DNA from 2 places in the Hylemonella sp. W303a genome. Region 2 is predicted to be linked to the other one. Evidence: riboswitches for the same ligand, from Rfam matches in the RefSeq annotation. Region 2 holds a riboswitch; the other holds the start of a gene.
The links. A riboswitch is a leader RNA that binds a small molecule or an ion and turns the genes downstream of it on or off. The one in region 2 is predicted to bind S-adenosylhomocysteine.

Region 1: another riboswitch for S-adenosylhomocysteine. It lies ahead of metH (methionine synthase); the one in region 2 lies ahead of ahcY (adenosylhomocysteinase).

The regions. Positions count from the first base shown of each region.
Region 1 is NZ_JBKFDG010000004.1:334,065-341,231, reverse strand. It holds gene ACLBKS_RS10005 (ABC transporter permease) at 1-361, opposite strand, end outside; gene ACLBKS_RS10000 (ABC transporter substrate-binding protein) at 366-1,322, opposite strand; gene metH (methionine synthase) at 1,668-4,391, opposite strand; S-adenosyl-L-homocysteine riboswitch at 4,414-4,489, opposite strand; gene ACLBKS_RS09990 (PACE efflux transporter) at 4,499-4,921, opposite strand; gene ACLBKS_RS09985 (RNA methyltransferase) at 4,941-6,014, opposite strand; gene ACLBKS_RS09980 (TerC family protein) at 6,055-7,026, opposite strand.
Region 2 is NZ_JBKFDG010000001.1:72,881-80,047, reverse strand. It holds gene ACLBKS_RS00375 (TlyA family RNA methyltransferase) at 1-25, opposite strand, end outside; gene ahcY (adenosylhomocysteinase) at 160-1,587, opposite strand; S-adenosyl-L-homocysteine riboswitch at 1,664-1,766, opposite strand; gene ACLBKS_RS00365 (hypothetical protein) at 1,806-2,333, opposite strand; gene ACLBKS_RS00360 (hypothetical protein) at 2,530-2,958, shown strand; gene ACLBKS_RS00355 (peptide chain release factor 3) at 3,049-4,689, shown strand; gene ACLBKS_RS00350 (SIMPL domain-containing protein) at 4,803-5,552, shown strand; gene ACLBKS_RS00345 (DUF4148 domain-containing protein) at 5,785-6,300, shown strand; gene ACLBKS_RS00340 (alpha/beta fold hydrolase) at 6,420-7,167, opposite strand, start outside.

The sequences.
Region 1 (7,167 bases), on a different contig from region 2:
ACACAAAGGGTTCGAGAAAGGCTTCGACGCCCTTGTGCGCGCCCATCGCGATGCCCAGGGGCACCGCGATCACGGCCGCCAACAGGAAGCCACCGAAGACCCGCCACACCGTCATGCCGATGTCGTGGATGAAGTTGAACTCGGTGAACAGCAGCCAGCCTTCCCGAGCCATGGTCAGCGGACTGGCCAGGAAGGTGGATGAGACATAACCGCCGAGCGTGAAGAAGGCCCAGACACCGAAGAACACGACGAAGAAGCCCAGGCCCAGCATCCAGCGCGCGCGCGCGCTGACAGGCTGCAGGGGCGCCAGGCCGCGGCGGTGACGCCTGGGCATGGCCGGCATGACGGGAGGCAGGGTCATGGCTTTACTTGATGAAGCGGGTGTCGTACATGGCGTCGTAGTTGTCCGGCAGCTTGCGGATCACGCCGGCTTCCAGCAGGATGGCCGCGGCGTCTTTCATGAAGGCCTGCAGATCACCCGCGAAGAACTTCTGGTTCGCCGCCTTGTCCCGCCAGCGCAGGAACTTGGAGGAGTTGGCGAAGGCCTCGCCGGTCTGCTTGACGGCCGAGCCCATGATCTCGTTGGCCTTGGTTGGGTCCGCCTTGATCATCTCCAGCGCCTCGAAGTAAGAGTTGGCCAGGGCCTGAGCGGCCTTGGGGTTGGCCTTGAGCCAATCGGGGGCGCAGCCGACCGTGTCCATCACCATGGGGTAGTCGAGCGTGGTCGCGAGGATCTTGCCCGCGGCCGGGTTGGCGCGCACGGTCGAGAGGTAGGGCTCGTAAGTCATCGCGGCGTCGTTCTGGCCGGTGACGAAGGCCTGGGCCGAAGCCTGGGGCGACAGCGTGACGGTCTTGACGTCCTTCATGGACAGGCCGTTCTTGCTCAGCATCCAGGCCAGGCCGAAATAGGGGGCGGTGCCGGGTGCGTCCACGCCCACGGTCTTGCCTTTGAGTTCGGCGATGCTCTTGATGTCGTTGCGCACGGCCAGGCCGTCGGCGCCATAGGACTTGTCCAATTGGAAGATCTGCACGATGGGCACGCCATTGGTGTTCCAGGCGACGTGGGTCTCCACCGTCGTGGCGGCGCACTGGATGGCTTGGGCGGCCAGGGCCAGGTGGCGGTCCTTCTGCGGAATCATCTTGATTTCCACGTCCAGGCCGTTCTTCTTGAAGATGCCGGCTTTGTCGGCCAGGGTCAGCGGGGCAAAACCCGTCCAGCCCGACATGCCGAGGGCGATCTTGGTGTCCTGCGCTTGAGCGGCGCTGGCAAGCAGCAGGGCCGAGGCCCAGAGGGCTGCGGATTTCACGAGGGACTTGCGCATACAAATTTCCTTTGCCTGAGAAATGAAGGACCGCTCGCGCGGCACGAAACCCGGCCCAGAGGTCACGCCGACCCAACCTGTCTATACAAGATGGGGCGTACTGAAACGTTCACCCCATCGTCCCCAGACGCTTTCGCGCCAAGACTTAGCACCGGTCCGGTGTATGTTGCCCCAGCCTGGGGCGGTTTCCATGCGGACCTGCACCATCTTGCTGTATAGACAAGCCTGTGCTAGGAAAGGTGCGATCCATTCAGCACAAGGCGTGCCAACCTCAGCCATTCAGGCTCGGGGTCGAGTTCGAATCCGTCCACCTTGCATGCCCGCGCAAGCGGACACGCCTGCAGCTTAGAGATTGGGAGCCAGCAGCCGTTGCAAGGTCTGCTCACTCAGGCCGCGGCGCCGGGCCTGGTCTTGCAACTGGTCCTCGCCGATGCGTCCGACGTTGAAGTACTGGGCCTCGGGGTGCGCGAGGTAAAAGCCCGACACACTGGCGGCGGGCGTCATGGCCAGGCTCTCGGTCAGGCCCATGCCGATCTCCTCGCAGTGCAGCAGCTCGAACATCTCTCGCTTGACGCTGTGGTCCGGGCAGGCCGGGTAACCCGGCGCGGGGCGGATGCCCTGGTACTTCTCGGCGATCATGTCCTCGTTGCTCAAGGCTTCCTGCACGGCATAGCCCCAGAGGTCGGTGCGCACGCGCTGGTGCAGGCATTCGGCGAAGGCCTCGGCCAGTCGGTCGGCCAGGGCCTTGAGCATGATGGCGCTGTAGTCGTCGTGGGCGGCCATAAAGGCCTGTTCCTTCTTCTCGATGTTCAGGCCCGCCGTGACGGCGAACAGGCCCACGTAGTCGGCCACGCCGCTGTCGCGCGGCGCGACGAAGTCGGCCAGGGCGCGGCTGGGACGCATCACCCCGTCGACTTCCTGTTTCTCGGTCTGCTGACGCAGGCCGTACCAGACCAGCGCCTCGTGCGTCCGGCTTTCGTCGGTGTAGAGCGCGATGTCGTCTTCATTGATGCTCTGCGCGGGGTACAGGCCCAGCACGGCGCTGGCCGTCAGCCAGTGGCCCGTGATGATCTTCTGCAGCATGGCCTGCCCATCGGCGTAGACCTTGCGGGCTTGTTCACCCACGACCTCGTCATCCAGGATGGCCGGATAGGCGCCGGCCAAGTCCCAGGTCTGGAAGAAGGGGCCCCAGTCGATGTAACGGGCCAGCTCGGCCAGGTCGAAGTTCTTGAAGACGCGGCGGCCGATGAACTTGGGCTTCACCGGCGTGTAGCCACTCCAGGCGATGGGGGTCTTGTTGGCACGGGCCTGTTCCAGCGGCCACAGCGGCGTCTGCTTCTTGCCCGCGTGCAAGCGCCGCACCTGCTCATAGTCGGCTTGCACCTCGGCGATGTAGTTTTGGGCTTGCTCACCCAGCAGCCCCTGAGCCACGCTCACGCTGCGCGAGGCGTCGGGCACGTACACCACGGGGCCTTCGTAATGCGGCGCGATCTTGACGGCGGTGTGCACCCGGCTGGTGGTGGCGCCGCCGATCAGCAGGGGCGTCTTGCGACTGCGGAAGTGCTCGTCCTTCTGCATCTCGGCCGCGACGTACTGCATTTCTTCCAAGCTGGGCGTGATCAGGCCCGACAGGCCAATGATGTCGGCCGACTCGGCCTTGGCCTTGGCCAGGATTTCATGGGCGGGCACCATCACGCCCATGTTGACCACGTCGTAGTTGTTGCACTGGAGCACGACGGTGACGATGTTCTTGCCGATGTCGTGCACGTCGCCCTTGACGGTGGCGATGACGATCTTGCCGCGCGCGCTCACGTCCTGGCCCGCGGCTTCCTGCTGGCGCTTTTCTTCCTCGATGTAGGGCACGAGGTGGGCCACGGCCTGCTTCATCACCCGCGCGCTCTTGACCACTTGGGGCAGGAACATCTTGCCCGCGCCGAACAGGTCGCCCACGATGTTCATGCCGTCCATCAGCGGGCCTTCGATCACGTGCAGCGGCCGACCGCCCTTGGCCAGAATCTCGCGGTAGACCTCCTCGGTGTCCTCGGTGATGTGCTCGGTGATGCCATGCACCAAGGCGTGACTCAGGCGTTGGGCCACGGGCAGGGCTCGCCATTCGTTCTTCTTGCCTTCGTCCTTGGCTGCGCCCTTGGCGCTCTCGGCGATCTCGACCAGGCGCTCACCGGCGTCCTCTCGGCGGTTGAGCACCACGTCCTCGACACGCTCGCGCAGCACCGGGTCCAGATCGTCATACACGCCCACCATGCCGGCGTTGACGATGCCCATGTCCATGCCGGCCTTGATGGCGTGGTAGAGGAACACCGTGTGAATGGCCTCGCGCACCGGCTCGTTGCCGCGGAAGCTGAACGACACGTTGGAGACGCCGCCGCTGACCTTCGCGCCAGGCAGGTGGTGCTTGATCCAGCGCGTGGCCTCGATGAAGTCGACCGCGTAGTTGTTGTGTTCCTCGATGCCGGTGGCAATGGCGAAGATGTTGGGATCGAAGATGATGTCCTCGGCCGGAAAGTCCACCTCGTCCACCAGGATGCGGTAGGCCCGCTCGCAGATCTCGACCTTGCGCGCATAGGTGTCGGCCTGGCCCTTTTCGTCGAAGGCCATGACCACCGTGGCGGCGCCATAACGCTTGATCAGCCGCGCCTGGCGTTTGAACTCGTCCACGCCCTCCTTCATGGAGATGGAGTTGACGATGCCCTTGCCCTGAATGCAGCGCAGGCCCGCCTCGATCACGCTCCATTTGGAGCTGTCGATCATCACCGGAACACGAGCGATGTCGGGTTCGCTGGCGATCAGGTTCAGGAAACGCACCATGGCGGCCTGGCTGTCGAGCATGGCCTCGTCCATGTTGACGTCGATCACCTGGGCGCCGTTCTCGACCTGCTGACGCGCGACAGCCAGGGCTTCCTCGAACTGGCCGTTCAGGATCATGCGGGCAAAGGCCTTGGAGCCCGTGACGTTGGTGCGCTCGCCAATGTTGACGAAGAGCGAGCCCGGTCCGATGGCCAGGGGCTCCAGGCCGGACAACTTCAAAGGAGGAAGAGAGACTTCAGACACGGCTCACCTGCGAAAAGACGGGGTCAGGTGAGCGTCGTTGCGGAAAGTAGGCTCCAAGCCTGACGCACATGGCGTGCGCTGCAACGCTCCTTGGAGGATGCGCGATTTTAAGGGGCGGCAGTGGCCGGCAGGCCGAACACTTTGTCGAAGGCCCAGGTGAAGGCGAAGGTGTAGCCCAGAAAGAACAGCACCAGCCCCAAATCCATCACCAAGGCGTGCCACAGGCCGACGTCCAACCACCAGGCGATCAAGGGCACCAGCATCAGCACCAAGCCGCCCTCGAACATGAGCGCATGTACCACGCGCCGCGCAAGGCCCCGACCGCGCACCGACTGGCGGGACTCCCAACGCTCAAAGGCATGGTTGAACACAAGGTTCCAGAGCACCGCCGTGACCGAGCAGGCCACGGACAGCGCGCTGGCGCGCCCGACACCTTGGCCCGAGGCCAGGGCGAAACCCACGGTGCATATAGCGATGGCGATGGCCTCGTAGAGACCGACATAGACGATCTTGCGTCGAATACCTTGCATGGGAACTTTCTGTAGGGGTTCAGGCGGCCTCGACCGGAATCACGCGGCGTGTTGGGCGGGGCTCTGCTTGAACGGCACGCGCGCGCAATTGACCACAGCCACCGTCCACGTCCTGCCCGGCCGACTGGCGCAGCTTGGTCAGGATGCCGCGCTGGTGCAGTCGGCGCGCCATGGCCACCGCGGCTTCCCGCGCGGGACGCCGGTAAGGCAGGTCGTCCACCGCGTTGTAGGGAATGAGATTGAGTATGGCGTACTTGCCCTGCAGCAGGCGCACCAGCCCCTCGATTTCCTCGTCGCCGTCATTGATACCTTCGAGCAGCGTCCATTGGTACTGGATGGGGTAGTCGGTGAGCCGCGCGTAACGCTCACCCGCGTCCACCAGCTCCTCGGGCGTGAGGCGCGGCGCACGCGGCAGCAGCTGCGCGCGCAAGTCGGCCCGCGTGGTGTGAAGTGACAGGGCCAGGGCGGGGCGCACCTGGTCGGCGCACCGGCTTTGCAAGGCCTCGAACACCCGCGGATCACCCACCGTGGAGAACACCAGGTTCTTGTGCCCGATGTCCCCCGCTGTGCCCAGCAGATCGATGGCCTCGAGCACGTTGTCCAGGTTGTGCGCCGGTTCGCCCATGCCCATGAAGACGACGCGGCGCACGGTGGCACGGGCGCGGGCCAGGGCCACCTGGGCGACGATCTCGGCGCTACCGAGCTGACGGATCAAGCCCGTGCGACCGGTCATGCAAAAGACGCAGCCCACGGCACAGCCCACTTGGGTGGAAACGCACAGCGTGGGGGTGCGCTGTCGAGAGTCCGCCGTGGGCATGAGCACGCTCTCCACCAACTGACCATCGGCCAGCGCCACGACCTGGCGCCGCGACCCGTCCTCACCGGGATGTTCGGCGTGCAGCGTCGCCAGCGCGGCCAGATCGCGTGTGATTTCCGGCAAAGCGGCGCGCAGTGATGCCGGCAGGAAGTTCTCGATCGGCCGCGGGCCATCGTCTTGCGGCTTGGCCTGAGACCAAAGCCGCAGGACGCGGTATTCGTGACGGGGATTGGCACCCAGCGCCCGCAGACGCCGGCGCAGGGTTTCGATCTGCATGGGCGGGAAGCGGAGCCCCGAGAGTGGGGCTCCGAACCCTTTAGCTTACCTGTTTGGCGCTCGACCGGCTGGACGAGGTGCGCACGCTCCAGAACATGGTCACGGCCAGAATGCCCACCACCACCGCCAGGGAAACGGCGACCGGGATCTTGTAGATGTCGATCAGCATCATCTTCGTGCCGATGAAGACCAAGACCACGGCCAGGCCATAGTTCAGCAGATGGAAGCGGCTGGCCACGGCCTGCAGCAGGAAGAACATCGCACGCAGGCCCAGGATGGCGAACACATTGCTGGTGAGCACGATGAACGGGTCCTGCGTGATCGCGAAGATGGCGGGAATCGAATCCACCGCGAAGATCACGTCGGTCAGGCCGACCAAGGCCACCACCATGAGCAGGGGCGTGGCAATGCGCTTGCCGTTCTCGATGGTCCAAAACTTCTCACCATCAAAACCCTGGCTCACCGGCATGATGCGACGCAGCAGGCGCAACGCGGGGTTGTCGTCCAGGCTGCCCTCCTTGCCTGCGGCCCACCACATCTTGATGCCGGTCAGCACCAGGAAGCCGCCAAAGACATACAAGATCCAGTGGAACTGCGCCAGCAACCAACTGCCCGCGAGGATCATCACCGTGCGCAGCACGATGGCACCAATGATGCCGATCATCAGCACCCGCTTCTGGTACATGGGCGGCACCGCGAAATAGGTGAAGATCATCAGGAAGACAAAAATGTTGTCGACCGCCAGGCTCTTTTCGATGAGGTAGCCCGTTAGGAACTCCAGCGACTTCTCATGGGCCAGGGCGCTTGAACCCGAGGTGTCGAACACCGCCCACCAGAGCAAGCCGTTGAAGATGAAGCTCAGGGCGATCCAGATCAAGGACCAATTCAGGGCTTCCTTGACGCCCACCTCGTGGGCCCCCTGTTTTCTGAGAACGACGAAGTCGACGAAGAGGGCCGCCAAAACGAAGGCGACAAAAACGATCCACAGCCAGAGTGGCGCAATGCTTTGCATGAGTAAGACCTCGGTTGCAGTGTTGAACAACACCCGCAAGGTCTTGCCTGACCCGGGCGTGGTGCCCGGGCCGAAATCCCGGCCGCGTTGAAGCGGCGTACTGACGGGACCCCGTCGACCTGTTCCAGCGTTGCGCCGGAC
Region 2 (7,167 bases):
CGACCAGCAGTTGATCAGCGCGCATGGGTGATGTGGTGGCGTGGCGAACGGAATGCGATGCAGCGCGCAGGCCACCAAAGAACACCGCAGCGCACTGGCTGTACGCGAGGATTTTCTTCGGGCTGCAACGACGCAACGCGCCGGCGCGATAACCGCCGTTCAATAGCGGTAGGTATCCGGCTTGTACGGGCCTTGCTTGGGCACGCCAATGTAGGCGGCCTGCTCGTCCGTCAGCTCGGTCAGCTGAGCGTTCAGCGTCTTGAGCTGCAGGCGCGCAACCTTCTCGTCCAGGTGCTTGGGCAGCACATAGACCTTGCCGTTCTCGTAGAAATCGCTGTGCGTGAACAGCTCGATCTGGGCAATGGTCTGATTCGCGAAGGACGAGCTCATCACGTAGCTCGGGTGGCCCGTGGCGCAACCCAGGTTCACCAGACGCCCCTTGGCCAGCAGGATGATGCGCTTGCCGTCCGGGAAGATCACGTGGTCCACCTGGGGCTTGATCTCTTCCCACTGGTATTGCTCAAGCGAGGCAACCTGGATTTCGTTGTCGAAGTGACCGATGTTGCAAACGATGGCGTTGTGCTTCATCGCCTTCATGTGGTCGTGCGTGATCACGTCCTTGTTGCCGGTGGTGGTGACGAAGATGTCGGCCTTGTCGGCCGCCCAGTCCATGGTCACCACGCGATAGCCTTCCATCGCCGCTTGCAAGGCGTTGATAGGGTCGATCTCGGTGACCCACACTTGGGCGCTCAGGGCGCGCAGGGCTTGGGCGCTGCCCTTGCCCACGTCGCCGTACCCGGCCACGACGGCGATCTTGCCGGCGATCATGACGTCGGTCGCGCGCTTGATGCCGTCCACCAGCGATTCACGGCAACCATAGAGGTTGTCAAACTTGCTCTTGGTCACGCTGTCGTTGACGTTGATGGCGCGGAACTTCAGCGTGCCCTTGGCCGACATTTCCTTCAGGCGATGCACGCCCGTCGTCGTTTCCTCGGTCACGCCGATGATCTTGGCGCTCTTGCGGGTGTACCAGGTCGGGTCCAGGGCCAGCTTGGCCTTGATGGCCGCGAACAGCTCACGCTCTTCTTCGCTGCCCGGGTTGGCGATCACGGACGGATCTTTCTCGGCCTTTTGACCCAGGTGCATCAGCAGCGTCGCGTCGCCGCCGTCGTCCAGGATCATGTTCGGGCCTTCGTTGGCGTCACCCTTGGGACCGAAGTCGAAAATGCGGTGGGTGTAGTCCCAGTAATCCTTCAGCGTTTCGCCCTTGTAAGCGAACACCGGCGTTCCGGTGGCCACCAGCGCGGCGGCGGCGTGATCCTGAGTGGAGAAGATATTGCACGAGGCCCAGCGCACTTGGGCCCCGAGCGCTTGCAGCGTTTCGACCAGCACGGCCGTCTGGATGGTCATGTGCAGCGAGCCGGTGATGCGCGCGCCCTTGAGCGGTTGGCTCTTGGCGTACTCCTCGCGGATCGCCATCAGCGCGGGCATTTCGGTCTCGGCGATCTTGATTTCCTTGCGGCCGAAATCGGCCAAGGAAATGTCGGCGACGACGTAGTCTTGGGAAGGTTTGAGGACGGCACTCATGGTGAACTCCAAAGCTGTAGCGGTTGAACACCACCGGAGTCGACGTGCGCGGGGAAGACCTCACCTCACGACGACCGGTGGGTGAGCGCAGTTGGAAGGCAGGGCCTGCCGCCCTGGGGTTCGAGCCTCGCCGCTAGGCCTGCTGGACAGGCACAAGGGCTGCAACGCTCCTCGAACGAAGCGGATTGTAACGCGCACACGAAACGACGCCAGTCGGATCAACCAGCATTGCGAGGAAACGGCCGGCCCTCGCTCCACCGAAAAGCCGCCGTTGTGAGCCGTTCCTGGGCAAGCTGGGTCAGGCTGCCTATGTAATGCCCGGCCGCCAGCATGTCTGCGCGCTTCAAAGTTGCGTCGGCGAGTTGCATCGTGAGCCCATGACCAAACTGGGAAATGCCCACGGACACCGTGTCCAAGGGGACTCGGTGTCGCCCACAAAGTTCACCGATGCGGCGTAAAAGATCGCTCGAGTGGGCATCAAACCAAGGCTGTTCCGCTCGCGTCACCCGCCCAAGCCAGCGCCAGACCAAGCCATGCAGGTGCCGGCGGGCTGGGTGCGGCATCAGGCCATCCAGGTCCACTCGACAGCGCAGCATGGCGTAAAAATCGCCCAGCAGCCGATCACCGGCCTCCCGGATCGCCCCGGCCACGGCCTGCCGGACCCGCAAACGGGGGTGCCAGCGTGGCAACCGCGCAGGCAGGGTCTCGCGTAGGCGCCGTACTTCCCGGTCTTCCAACTCCCTCATGGCAGACAGTTGCGCATGCCACTGACTCCCACTTGGCGCTCCCAGACTCTGACATGGTTCGCCCATCGCCATATTCCCTCCAGAACAGCACCTCAGAATCGCCTCAATTGGCTTGACATGAATTATTGATCAACTCTCACAATTTTTGTGATTAAAAATTCATTTTCTGTGCGGCCTTGCTCCTACCTTTCGCGGCATGGTCACTACTCCACACACCAGCGAAGCCCAAGCTTTTGCCTCACGCCTGCGACAAGCCCTCGCCGCTGCCGGAGTCAAGGTTTCGCCCACGGTCGTGGCCAATGAGTTCAATCTGAGGTACTGGGGCCGCAGCATCACGCCGCACACGGCGCGCAACTGGCTGCTGGGTGTGTCCATTCCGATGCAAGACAAGCTGCGTGCCTTGGCCGACTGGCTGCAAGTGAGTCCTGACGAGCTGCGCTTTGGCCTCGACAGCGGTGGCACGCGCGCCGTGCGCGAACCCGCCTCGCCTTGGGGCGAGCTGTCCATGCAGGACCGGGAGATGCTCAAGCGCTACCAGGCACTGCCCGCTGAAGCCCGCAAGACCGTGCGCGACGTGATCGCGGCCCTGCATGCCAACGCGCAACATCCTCCCCTGGAAAACTGAGCATCGGCGCGCCGAATAAAATCCGCGCTCCAGCAAGCCGCTTCTGTTCTGGAGTAGAGGGCTTGCTTTTCCTTTTTCCGGAACCACCCCGTGTCCCACGCCCCCCACATCGCCGAGGAAGTCCGGCGCCGCCGCACCTTCGCCATCATTTCCCACCCGGACGCCGGCAAGACCACGCTGACGGAAAAGCTGCTGCTGTTCTCGGGCGCGATCCAGATCGCGGGCTCAGTGAAGGCGCGCAAGGCCAGCCGCCATGCGACCTCCGACTGGATGGAAATCGAAAAGCAGCGCGGGATCTCGGTGGCCAGCTCGGTGATGCAAATGCAATACCGCGAGCATGTCATCAACCTGCTCGATACCCCTGGCCACAAGGACTTCTCGGAAGACACCTACCGCGTGCTGACCGCCGTGGACTCGGCGCTGATGGTCATTGACGCGGCCAACGGCGTGGAAGCGCAGACCCGGCGTTTGATTGAAGTCTGCCGGCAACGCGACACCCCCATCATCACCTTCGTCAACAAGATGGACCGCGAAGTGCGCGACCCGCTGGACATTCTGGACGAAGTCGAACGCGAACTCGGCATGCCCTGCGTGCCGATGACCTGGCCCGTGGGCCAGGGCAAGAGCTTCGGCGGCATCATCAACCTGCGCACGCAGGCGATGACGGTGTTCGAGTCAGGCAGCGAGCGTCGCCCGCAGGATTTCGAGTCCATCCCCGTCAGCGACCGCGCCGCGTTACAGGCGCGCTTCGGCAGCGAATTCGACGCCGCCCAAGACAGCATGGAACTGGCCACGGGCGCCTCACCCGCCTTCGACCGCGAGGCCTTCCTGGCTGGCAAGCAAACGCCGGTGTTCTTCGGCTCTGGCGTGAACAATTTCGGTGTGATGGAAGTGCTGGACGCGCTGGTGGACCTGGCGCCTTGGCCCAAGTCCCGCACCAGCTCCCTGGTGGTCAACAAGGAGACCGTGAACAAGGAAGTGCTGCCGGACGACCCGGCTTTTTCAGGCGTGGTCTTCAAGGTCCAGGCGAACATGGATGCCAACCACCGCGATCGCATCGCCTTCGTGCGCGTAGCCTCGGGCAAGTACCAACCAGGCATGAAGCTCAAAGTGCAGCGCACGGCCAAGGAACTGCGCCCGACCAGCGTGGTCACCTTCATGAGCCAGCGCCGCGAGGCCGTGGAAGAAGCCTACGCGGGCGACATCGTGGGCTTCACCACCCACGGCGGCGTGCAGCTGGGCGACACCATCACCGACGGCAGCGTGGCCCTGCAGTACACCGGCCTGCCCTTCTTCGCACCCGAACTGTTCATGACGGTGGTGTTGAAAAACCCGTTGCGCACCAAGCAGCTGCAGCAAGGCCTGGCCCAGCTCGGCGAGGAGGGTGCCATCCAGGTCTTCAAACCCGAGATGGGCGGCAACATGCTGCTGGGCGCCGTGGGGCAGCTGCAGTTCGAAGTCGTGCAGCACCGCTTGAAGAGCGAGTACGACGCCGACGTGCGCCTGGAAGGCTGCCAATACACCGGCGCGCGCTGGATCACGGCCGACACGCCCGCTGAGCTGAAGGCCTTCTGCGACGCCTACCCGCAGCGCTTGGCGCGCGACGCGGCCGATACCCTGGCCTACCTCTGCACTTCGCCTTACGACGTGCGACTGGCTCAGGAGCGCTTCCCCAAGATTCACTTCCACCCGCTGCGCGAGCACGCGGGATTGGCCTTGGAACAGCACTGACAGCGTCACGAAGCGATGCCATGATGCGGGCCGCATTGAACGCACTCGCATCGCGCTGGGGCCGCGAGTTCCAGCCCCCTTCACTCATCCGCACAATTCCAGGAGGAATCCCCATGAAAATCCGCGTCCTGCCCACGGGCTTCGCGCTTGCCGCAGCCCTCTCTATCGCCTTGTTTTGCGGCCCGACCCACGCGCAGCTGTTCTTGCCGAACCCGGCAGCGGCGACCACGATCACCCTGGACGCGCAATCCTCGGTGGAAGTGGACAACGACCGCATGCACGTCACGCTCGGCACATCCGAAGATGGCGAAGACACCCGGGCGCTCACGCAGCGTGTGCTGGCTCGACTGAACGAAGCGCTGACGCAGGCTCAGAAGACCGCAGGCGTCGAGGCCCGGCTGGGCGGCGTGACCACGCAACCCATCTACGACGCCAAGGGCAAGACACCGCGCTGGACGGTGAGCGGCAGCATCGTGCTGCAATCGCGCAACTTCGCTGAACTGGGGGCCTTGAGTTCCGACCTCAGCCGCGAGATGCGCATCCAATCGGTCGACTTCTCTCTCTCGTCCGCGGCCCACGACAAGGCGCGGGACAAGCTGATCGCCGAATTGGCGCAAAGCGTGGAGCAGAAGGCCCGCGCCACGGCGGCCGCCTTCGGTTTCGCGCAATACCGCATCCAAAGCCTGGCGCTGGACCAGTCCCAGGCCATGCCGCGCCCGATGCGAGCCCTGGCCATGGCCAAGGGCGCTGACATGGCCAGCGAGAGCATGCCTCTGCCGACCGAAGGGGGCACGACCACCGTCACCCTGCACGTCACCGCGACCCTGCAGGCCGATGGCAAGGCGCCGGTCCGGTTGCGCTGACACCCGGAGCGAGGCCACGCATGGTCTCGCCCGGTCGGGTTTCAAGGGCTGATTATTTTTGTTTTGGAAATACCGAAGTTCGGTTTTGCTGATTTATCTGCGGTTTAAGCAAGCATACAGTTCATCCCATCGACGCAGCGCTCACCAACAACGCTCATCGATGTGGCCTTGAGCTCGGTCAGACCGACCTGCCGACCACTGCCCATTGAAGCAAACTGAAAGGATTTCCATCATGAACCGCAGCACTTCCCTCTCCCTCGTTGCCATCGCCGCCGCCCTGATCGCCGGCCCCGCCCTGGCTGACACCGCCAAGACGCGGGAACAAGTCCAAGCCGAGCTGGCCCAGGCCGTGCGCAGTGGCACGATCGTGGCCGTTGGTGAAGACAGCCTGACCCTGAACGAGCAGTTCCCCGGCCTGTACCCGCAACAAACGGCCAAGGCCGGCAAGACCGCCGAACAAGCTCAAGCCGAACTGACCGCGGCGGTGCGCAACGGCGATATGGTGGTTGGCACCTCCAGCAAGATGAATCAACTCTTCCCTGACCTCTACCCGAAGCAAGCCGCCAAGGCAGGCAAGACGCGTGAGCAGGTGCAAGCTGAGCTGGCCGACGCTGTGCGCACCGGGGACATCGTGGCCGTGGGTGAAGACAGCACGACGCTGAACCAACAGTTCCCCGGTCTGTACGCTCAACAAGCCTCGTACACCAACACCGCCGCCCGCAAGGACCGCGCTGTGAACTTCAACTGAGCATTCAGGCTCACTCGCAAAGCCCCGGCAGTCGCCGGGGCTTTTTCATTGGCGAGGTGCGATCGGCGCGCGCTGCCACGTCGAGAATGTGAGCCTCAGGACATTACGTGCCTGGAACTTCAACCGCCCAAAAACCAAGACGCCAGGACCCGCTGCAACCGCCGATGGCCTTGCTGCAGATGCAGCATGTGCCCACCTTTGGGGATGACCACGTACTGCTTGTCCGGATTGGGCAAGGCCGCGAAAAAAGGCAGCAGGCCCTGGGTGTCGGCCACGTCATCGTATTCGCCGTGCACCATCAGCGTGGGCACGGTGATGCGGCTGGCGTCCACCAAGGGCAGGCGGGTGAGCACGTCGATCTGCGGACCCGTGGGCGATTTTTCCTCGGCTGCCACGGCGGCGCGGGCGAATGCCTCCATCACCGCCGGATCGTTCACCTCATCCGGTGTCAGCGAATGGAAACGCAACTTCCAGCCCGACTCGGTGATTCGGATGTAGGGGCTGCGCTGGAAGACCGCCAAGCGCGGGCGGCGCGTCTCCAGGTCCGGGCTGTTGGCATGCATCTGGGCATAGCTGGCATAACGGGCCACTTTGTTCGGGTGAGCCATCACGAATTGCCCGCCGTACTGCGTGCCCCAGGACCAGGCCAGCACATGCACCCGATCCACGCCGCGCAGTGCGCGAACATGGTCCACCACCGCCCCCAGATCGCTCGCAGCCTGCTCGGTCGTCAGGAACGCGTCGGGTTTGGTGGAGCGGCCGAAGCCGCGCACGTCGAGCGCGAACACGTCGAAACCCTGGCGCGCGAAAAAGTCCATGGCGCTGTAGCTGGGTTGACCCGGCACCTGCAGATCGAAGCTTTCTTGA